Linked DNA regions of Alkalilimnicola ehrlichii MLHE-1. The protein of the gene in region 2 interacts with the protein of the main gene of each other region in a pairwise test. Links are inferred from orthologs where the notes say so. Each region holds a gene or a part of one and is shown on either strand. Other genes may lie near its edges.

Region 1 (3,561 bases), 550 kb from region 2 along the record:
TGCCGGCGTTGGCGTTGCCGGTATTGATCAGCAGCCAGCGGGGGCTACCGGCGGCCAGGTGCTCGCGCGCCACGTGCACCGGTGCGGCGCAGAAGCGGTTGCGGGTAAAGACCGCGGCGCAGCGGCTGCCGGCGGCCAGTTCCATGACCACCAAGTCCCGTTGCCCGACCCGCTTGATACCCGCCTGGGCCGTGCCGAGCCGTACACCGGGCACGGGAAGCGGCTGCGGTTCGCTCATGCCACCCTCCTCAGCTCAGCTTGCCGCAGCACTGCTTATACTTCTTGCCGGAGCCGCAGGGGCAGGGCTCATTGCGGCCGACCTTGCGCCCGAAGGGCAGTTGATCCGCCTGCTGAACCGGCCCCCGCGCCGTCCCGCCCGCGGCCCCCTCGCCGCCGGCGCCCTGCCCGGACAGGCTGTTGGCCTGGGCGTGGCGATACTGCATATCGCCCTGGCGGCGGCGTTGCTCCTCCACCGCCTCCACGTCCTCCTCGGCACGGACCCGGACCCGGCAGAGCAGTCCGACCACCTCGCGCTTCAGCCCCTCCAGCATCTCCTGGAACATGGCAAAGGCCTCGCGCTTGAACTCCTGCTTGGGGTTACGCTGGGCGTAGCCCCGCAGGTGGATGCCCTGGCGCAGGTAGTCCATGGCGGCCAGGTGGTCCTTCCAGGTCTTGTCCAGCACCTGAAGCATCACCGCCTTCTCGAACTGGCGCAGGACCTCGGCCCCGGCCAGTTCCTCCTTGCCGCGGTAATGGGCCTCCACCTCGTGGTGGATGCGCTCGCGCAGGGTCTCCTCGTGCAGGGAGTCGTCCTCGTCCAACCACTGGCGCAGCGGCAGTTTGAGTCCAAAGTCGGACTCCAGGGTCTCCTCCAGGCCGGCCACGTCCCACTGCTCGTCGATGGAGCCGGGCGGGATGAACTCGGAGATGACGCTGTCGATGACGTCGTTGCGCATGGCATCGACGGTCTCGGAGACGTCGTCGGCCTCCAGCAACTCCCGGCGCTGCTGGTAGATCACCCGGCGCTGGTCGTTGGCGACATCGTCGAAGTCCAGCAGGTGTTTGCGAACATCAAAGTTGTACGCCTCCACCTTGCGCTGGGCATTCTCAATGACCCGCGAGACCATGGGGCTCTCGATGGCCTCACCCTCCTCCATGCCCAGGCGCTGCATCATTCCGGACATGCGCTCGGAGGCGAAGATGCGCAGCAGGCTGTCCTCCAGCGACAGGTAGAAGCGGGAGGAGCCGGGGTCGCCCTGCCGGCCGGCGCGGCCGCGCAGCTGGTTGTCGATCCGCCGGGATTCGTGACGCTCGGTGCCGATCACATGCAGGCCGCCGGCCTCGATCACCCGGTCGTGACGGGCCTGCCAGTCGCGTTTGACCTGCTCGATCTTTTCCTCGCTGGCGTCCTCCCCCAACTCGGCCAACTCCGCCTCCAGGTTGCCGCCCAACACGATGTCGGTCCCGCGACCGGCCATGTTGGTGGCAATGGTCACCGCCCCCGGCAGGCCGGCGTTGGCGATGATCCCGGCCTCCTGCTCGTGATTCTTGGCGTTGAGCACATTGTGGGGGATCTTCGCCTTGCGCAGCGCCTTCGAGAGCAGTTCCGAGGCCTCGATGGAGGTAGTACCCACCAGCACCGGGCGATCATGCTGGGCGCACCACTGGATGTCCTCAATGATGGCGTCGTACTTCTCCCGCGCCGTGCGGTAGACCAGATCCGTCATGTCGTCGCGGATCATGGGCTTGTGGGTGGGGATGGAGAGCACCTCCAGCCCGTAGATGTGCTGGAACTCGAACGCCTCGGTGTCCGCCGTCCCGGTCATGCCGGCGAGCAGCTCATACATGCGGAAGTAGTTCTGGAAGGTGATGGAGGCCAGCGTCTGGTTCTCGGACTGGATGGGCACCCCTTCCTTGGCCTCCACCGCCTGGTGCAGCCCCTCGGACCAACGCCGCCCGGGCATGGCGCGGCCGGTAAACTCGTCGACGATGACGATCTTGTTGTCCTGCACCAGGTAGTTGACGTCCTTCTGGAACAGGGTGTGGGCACGCAGGGCCGCGTTCAGATGGTGCACCAGGGAGATGTTACGGGCGTCGTACAGGCTCTCCCCCTCTTCCAGCAACCCCTCGGCCTGGAGCAGGCGCTCGATGTTCTCGTGCCCCTCCTCGGTGATATGGGCCTGGCGGGCCTTCTCGTCCAGGTAATAGTCGCCGGGGCCGTCCTCTTCCTCCTGGCGCTGGAGCCTGGGCACGATACGCGTCATCTGCTGGTAGAGCTCGCTGCTCTGTTCCGCCGGCCCGGAGATGATCAGTGGGGTCCGCGCCTCGTCGATGAGGATGGAGTCCACCTCGTCGACAATGGCGTAGGCCAGCTCCCGCTGCACCCGGTCCTCGGGGCGGAAGGCCATGTTGTCACGCAGGTAGTCGAAGCCGAACTCGTTGTTGGTGCCGTAGGTAATGTCGGCCTCGTAGGCGGCTTTCTTCTCCTCCCGGCTCTGGCCGGGGACCACCACGCCCACCGAGAGGCCCAGAAACTCGTAGATGCGCCCCATCCAGGCGGCATCGCGACGGGCCAGGTAGTCGTTGACCGTCACCACGTGCACCCCGCGGCCGCTCAGGGCATGCAGGTAAACCGCCAGGGTGGCCACCAGGGTCTTGCCCTCACCGGTCTTCATCTCGGCGATCTTGCCCTGGTGGAGTACCATGCCACCGATGAGCTGCACGTCGAAATGGCGCATCCCCAGGACCCGCCGGGAGGCCTCCCGGGCGACGGCAAAGGCCTCGGGCAATAGGTCGTCCAGTGTGCGCCCCTGCTCCACCTGCTCGCGGAACGCCTCGGTGCGTGCACGCAGCTGGTCGTCGGAGAGGGCCTCTATCTCGGGTTCCAGCGCGTTGATGCGCTCAACCTCTTTGGCCAGGCGCTTCACGGCGCGATCGTTGCGGGTGCCGAAGACCTTCTTGGCAATGGCGCTGAACATGAACTCTCCCAGGGGGACTGCTCGGGTTTCATCGATGGTTCGGGAAGCGACCTACTATATATCATATGGCTGGGGGTCGCATGACCCCGGCGGCAACCGCGGAGAGACCCGATGAGTCAGCCCGGCAGACCCAAGCCCCTGAATCACTGGCTGAACAACCTGCCGGTGGAGCAGCGCACCCTGCGCCAGCTCGGCCACTTCGCCCGACTGGCGCGGCGGCTGAACGCCGAGATGCCGCCGGAGCTCCACGGGCCCTGGAAACTGGCCGCACTGGATGCCGAACGCCTGCTGCTGGTCACCGAGGACAGCCTCTGGGCCACCCGGCTGCGCTACCTGGAGACGCCCCTGCTGGACGCGGCGGAACGCATCGGGGGGCTTCGCCCGCGGCGGCTGGAGGTGCAAGTCCGCCCGGCCCGGGAGCGGGCACGCCGCCGCCAGCCCCCCCGACAACCGCCGGGGCCGGAGGCCATCAAGAGCATCCGCCAGAGCGCGGAACAGGCACCGGAGCCCCTGCGCCGGGCGCTACTGCGGCTGGCCCGGCACGCGGAGGGCAAACCGGACGACCCACTGGACTGACAGTGGA
Region 2 (3,274 bases):
ACCGAGCCGTGGGTGGACAGCGCCCAGGCCCGTCGGGGCCGGACCTGGCGCAGGCAGTCCACCAGACTGGGGTGTTCGGCCACCCGGGCCCACTCATGGTAATCGAGCCCGGCCCGGCGCAGCCGGGTGTCGTCCAGGCGAAAGCCCAGCGGATGCACCAGGTGCAGATGGGCACCGGTGTTGGCGGCGAGCCGGATGACGTTGCCGGTGTTGGGTGGGATCTCCGGCTCGACCAGGACGATGTGGAACATGCGGTGGTTACTGCTCCTGGCGGCCGCCGGGCCGGAGCAGGAGATTCTCCACGGCCTCGCGGGTGGAGACCCGGCCGGCGAGGCGCAGATGGACCTGCTCGCAGATGGGCATCTCCACCCCGGCCTGGGTGGCCAGGCGGTGCAGTTCATCCGCCGTGCGCACCCCCTCCACCGTGCCGATGGCCTCCACCGCCTCGTCCAGGTCCTCGCCGCGCCCCAGGGCCAGGCCCAGCCGGCGGTTGCGGGACTGGTCGTCGGTGCAGGTGAGGATGAGGTCGCCCATGCCGGCCAGCCCGGTGAGGGTGTCCGGGTCCGCGCCCAGCGCCTCACTCAGCCGCCGGGTCTCCGCCAGGCCGCGGGTGATCAGCGCGGCTCGGGCGTTGGCGCCGAAGCCCAGCCCGTCGGCCACGCCGGTGGCGATCGCCAGGACGTTCTTCACCGCGCCGCCCAGTTGCACGCCGACCAGGTCGGTGCTGGTATAGACCCGGAAGCGCTCGTAGCGGAAGGCGTCCGCCAGGTCGCTGGCGAAGCCCTGATCGGTAGCGGCCACGGTGACCGCCGTGGGCAGGCCCCGCCCTACCTCGGCGGCAAAGCTCGGCCCGGAAAGGACCGCCAGGGGCGGCAGGGGCTTGAGCACCCGCTGGACCACCTGGCTCAACAGGCCGCCGCTGGCGGCATCCAGGCCCTTGGTGGCCCAGCCCAGCCGGTGGCGGCGCTCGATCAGCGGGGCCAGGGTATGCAGCATGGACTCGAAGGCCCGGCTGGGCACGACGAGCAGCAGGTCGTCGCACTCGGCCACCAGCGCTGTCAGGTCCGGTTGCGGCTGCACCGGGTCCGGCAGCGGGCAGTCCGGCAGATTCCGCCGGTTGACCCGGTCCCGGGCCATGGCCTGAACCGCCGCCGTGTCCCGGCCCCACAGTCGGACCGGGTGCCCGGCGTGGCCGGCCGCGATGGCCAGCGCCGTGCCCCAGGCGCCGGCCCCGATGATGCCCAGTGGCCTGTTCATGGCCTCCGCGCCTCCGCCCGGTTATTGCTGGGTGTCGGAACCCTGGGCCGCGGTGCTATCGCTGCCCTTGGCCTCGGCGCCGCCGCCCTGGGCCTGCTCCGCCTTCTGGCGCTCGGCGGCCTGGGCCAGCCGCTGCTGGTAGAGGGCGTCGAAGTTGACCGGTTGCAGCACCATGGCCGGAAAGCCGCCCTGGGTGATCAAGCTGTTCACCGTCTCGCGCACGTAGGGGAAGAGTTGGGCCGGGCAGTAGGCGCCCAGCAGGCCGTTGCGCGCCGCGTCCTCGAAGCCCTTGATCTGGAAGACCCCGGCCTGGGTGACCTCGCACAGGTAAGCGGTCTTCTCGCCCTGCTTGGCGGTGACGGTGACGGTCAGGGCCACCTCGTAGTGCCCTTCCTGCAGGGCGCGGGTCTTGCTGGTCAGGTCGACGTTGACCTGCGGCTTCCACTCGCCGGTGAAGACCTCCGGGCTGTTCGGCGTCTCCAGCGAGACATCCTTGAGATACAGCTTGGCGATCTGGAACTGCTGCTTGGGTTGCTCGCCCTGCTGCGCGGCGCCCTGGCCGTTACCCTGGGGTTGTTCGTCTGCCATGTCTTGCTCCACTCCGTTACGTTCAGTGCCGGGTTGAATCGGTGCCGGCGCGCCTGCCGCGCGCTGCCGTCGTCGTTATGGGGTCAGCCCTTGGGGTTGGGCTTGGGCTTGGTCCTGCCGCGCTCCATCGGGTAGCCGGCGCTCTCCCAGCCGGTGAGCCCGGTCTTGAGCTGGTAGACCGTCTCGAAGCCGGCCTTGCGGAGTCGCCGCGCCGTCTTGTTGGCCTGCAGTCCATTGGCATCATAGACGATCAGCGGCCGGGACTCGTGGCGGCGCAGCTTTTCCAGCAGTTGATCCACCTCGGTGGACGGCATGTGAAACGCCCCGGGCAGATGCGATTTGCGGTACTCGGTGTTGTTGCGGATATCCACGAACAGCGCATTGTCGCGGTTGTAGAGCTGGGTCGCCGTCTCCGGGGTGATGGTCTTGACGCCGCTGCTGAAGTGGTAGATCTCGGCGCCGACCCAGTAGCCCAGGATGAGCACGAAGGCCAGCACGAGCATCCAGTTGTCGGTGATGAATTCCAGCAACTGCTCCATGGAGGATTCCATTTGTTGTCTGATTGGTTGTGGGACAGCGTCGCCACCGGCCCGGCCGGACCACCTTGCGGCGCGCCAAGTGGGCGGCCATGATACCAGCCTCCCGGCCACCGCGCAGGTCCCCCGAGGCACACCCGAGAGCTGGAATCGCCATGAGAATCGCACCCATGCTGCTCCTGATCACCGCCCTGACCCTGGTGTCACCGCTGGCGGCCGGGGTGGAGGACGACCTGCAGGCCACGGAGGCGGAACTAGAAGCGGTCCGTGAGCGCATCGAGGCGGCCCGCCAGGCGTTGGCCCGGGACGAGGCCGAGCGCGACGCGGCCGAGGCGGCGCTGGAGGAGAGCGACCGTCGGGTCCAGCGGGCGGCGCGGGCGTTGCGGGCGGCGGAGGAGGAGCGTGCCGCGCTTGAGGCGCGGGTGGCCGAGCTGGAGGCCAAAATGGCGGAACGCGACCAGCACCTGCGCGCGCAGCGCGAGCGGCTGGCGCGGCAGTTGCGTGCCGTCTGGCAGGGGGGGCGGGACGCCGGCCTGCGCGTGTTGCTGAATCAGCAGGACCCCTCAGCGCTGCAACGGTTGTTGGCCTATCACAGCCGCCTGGATGCCGCGCGGCGCGCCGATCTGGTGTCGGTGATCGAGACCCTGGAGCGCCTGCAGAGCCTGGAGCAGCGGCTGCAGGAGCAGTCCGAGGCCCTGGCCCGGGCGGAGATGGCGGCCCGCGAGCGCCGTGCGGAACTGGCGCGCGAGCGGGAGCAGCAGCGCCGGCGGCTGGCGCGGCTGGAGGCCTCCCTGGCCGAGACCGGTGAACAGCTGATGCGCATGGAGGAGGACGAACAGCGCCTGCAGGGGCTGCTCGATGAACTGGCCGAGGAGTTGGCCGCGGTGCCCGAG

Evidence for each region.
Region 1: the proteins of secB (region 2) and secA interact in binary tests that used the Escherichia coli proteins (3 or more experiments, as listed by UniProt). The link is inferred for Alkalilimnicola ehrlichii MLHE-1 from one-to-one orthologs.

The regions. Positions count from the first base shown.
Region 1 is NC_008340.1:2,363,808-2,367,368, forward strand. What follows is about bases 49-3,297. They hold secA (preprotein translocase subunit SecA), read right to left. Parts: upstream 2,979-3,297; coding sequence 249-2,978; downstream 49-248. Other genes in these bases: argJ (bifunctional glutamate N-acetyltransferase/amino-acid acetyltransferase ArgJ), read right to left, coding at 49-238; MLG_RS14900 (DUF721 domain-containing protein), read left to right, coding at 3,090-3,297. In the rest of the region: more of argJ, read right to left, coding at 1-48; more of MLG_RS14900, read left to right, coding at 3,298-3,554. UniProt on the Escherichia coli protein: Required for protein export, interacts with the SecYEG preprotein conducting channel.
Region 2 is NC_008340.1:2,910,763-2,914,036, reverse strand. Bases 63-3,024 are described here. They hold secB (protein-export chaperone SecB), read right to left. Parts: upstream 1,846-3,024; coding sequence 1,279-1,845; downstream 63-1,278. Other genes in these bases: MLG_RS12980 (murein hydrolase activator EnvC family protein), read left to right, coding at 2,537-3,024; MLG_RS12985 (rhodanese-like domain-containing protein), read right to left, coding at 1,929-2,384; MLG_RS12995 (NAD(P)H-dependent glycerol-3-phosphate dehydrogenase), read right to left, coding at 259-1,257; MLG_RS13000 (tRNA (cytidine(34)-2'-O)-methyltransferase), read right to left, coding at 63-251. In the rest of the region: more of MLG_RS13000, read right to left, coding at 1-62; more of MLG_RS12980, read left to right, coding at 3,025-3,274. UniProt on the Escherichia coli protein: One of the proteins required for the normal export of some preproteins out of the cell cytoplasm. It is a molecular chaperone that binds to a subset of precursor proteins, maintaining them in a translocation-competent state.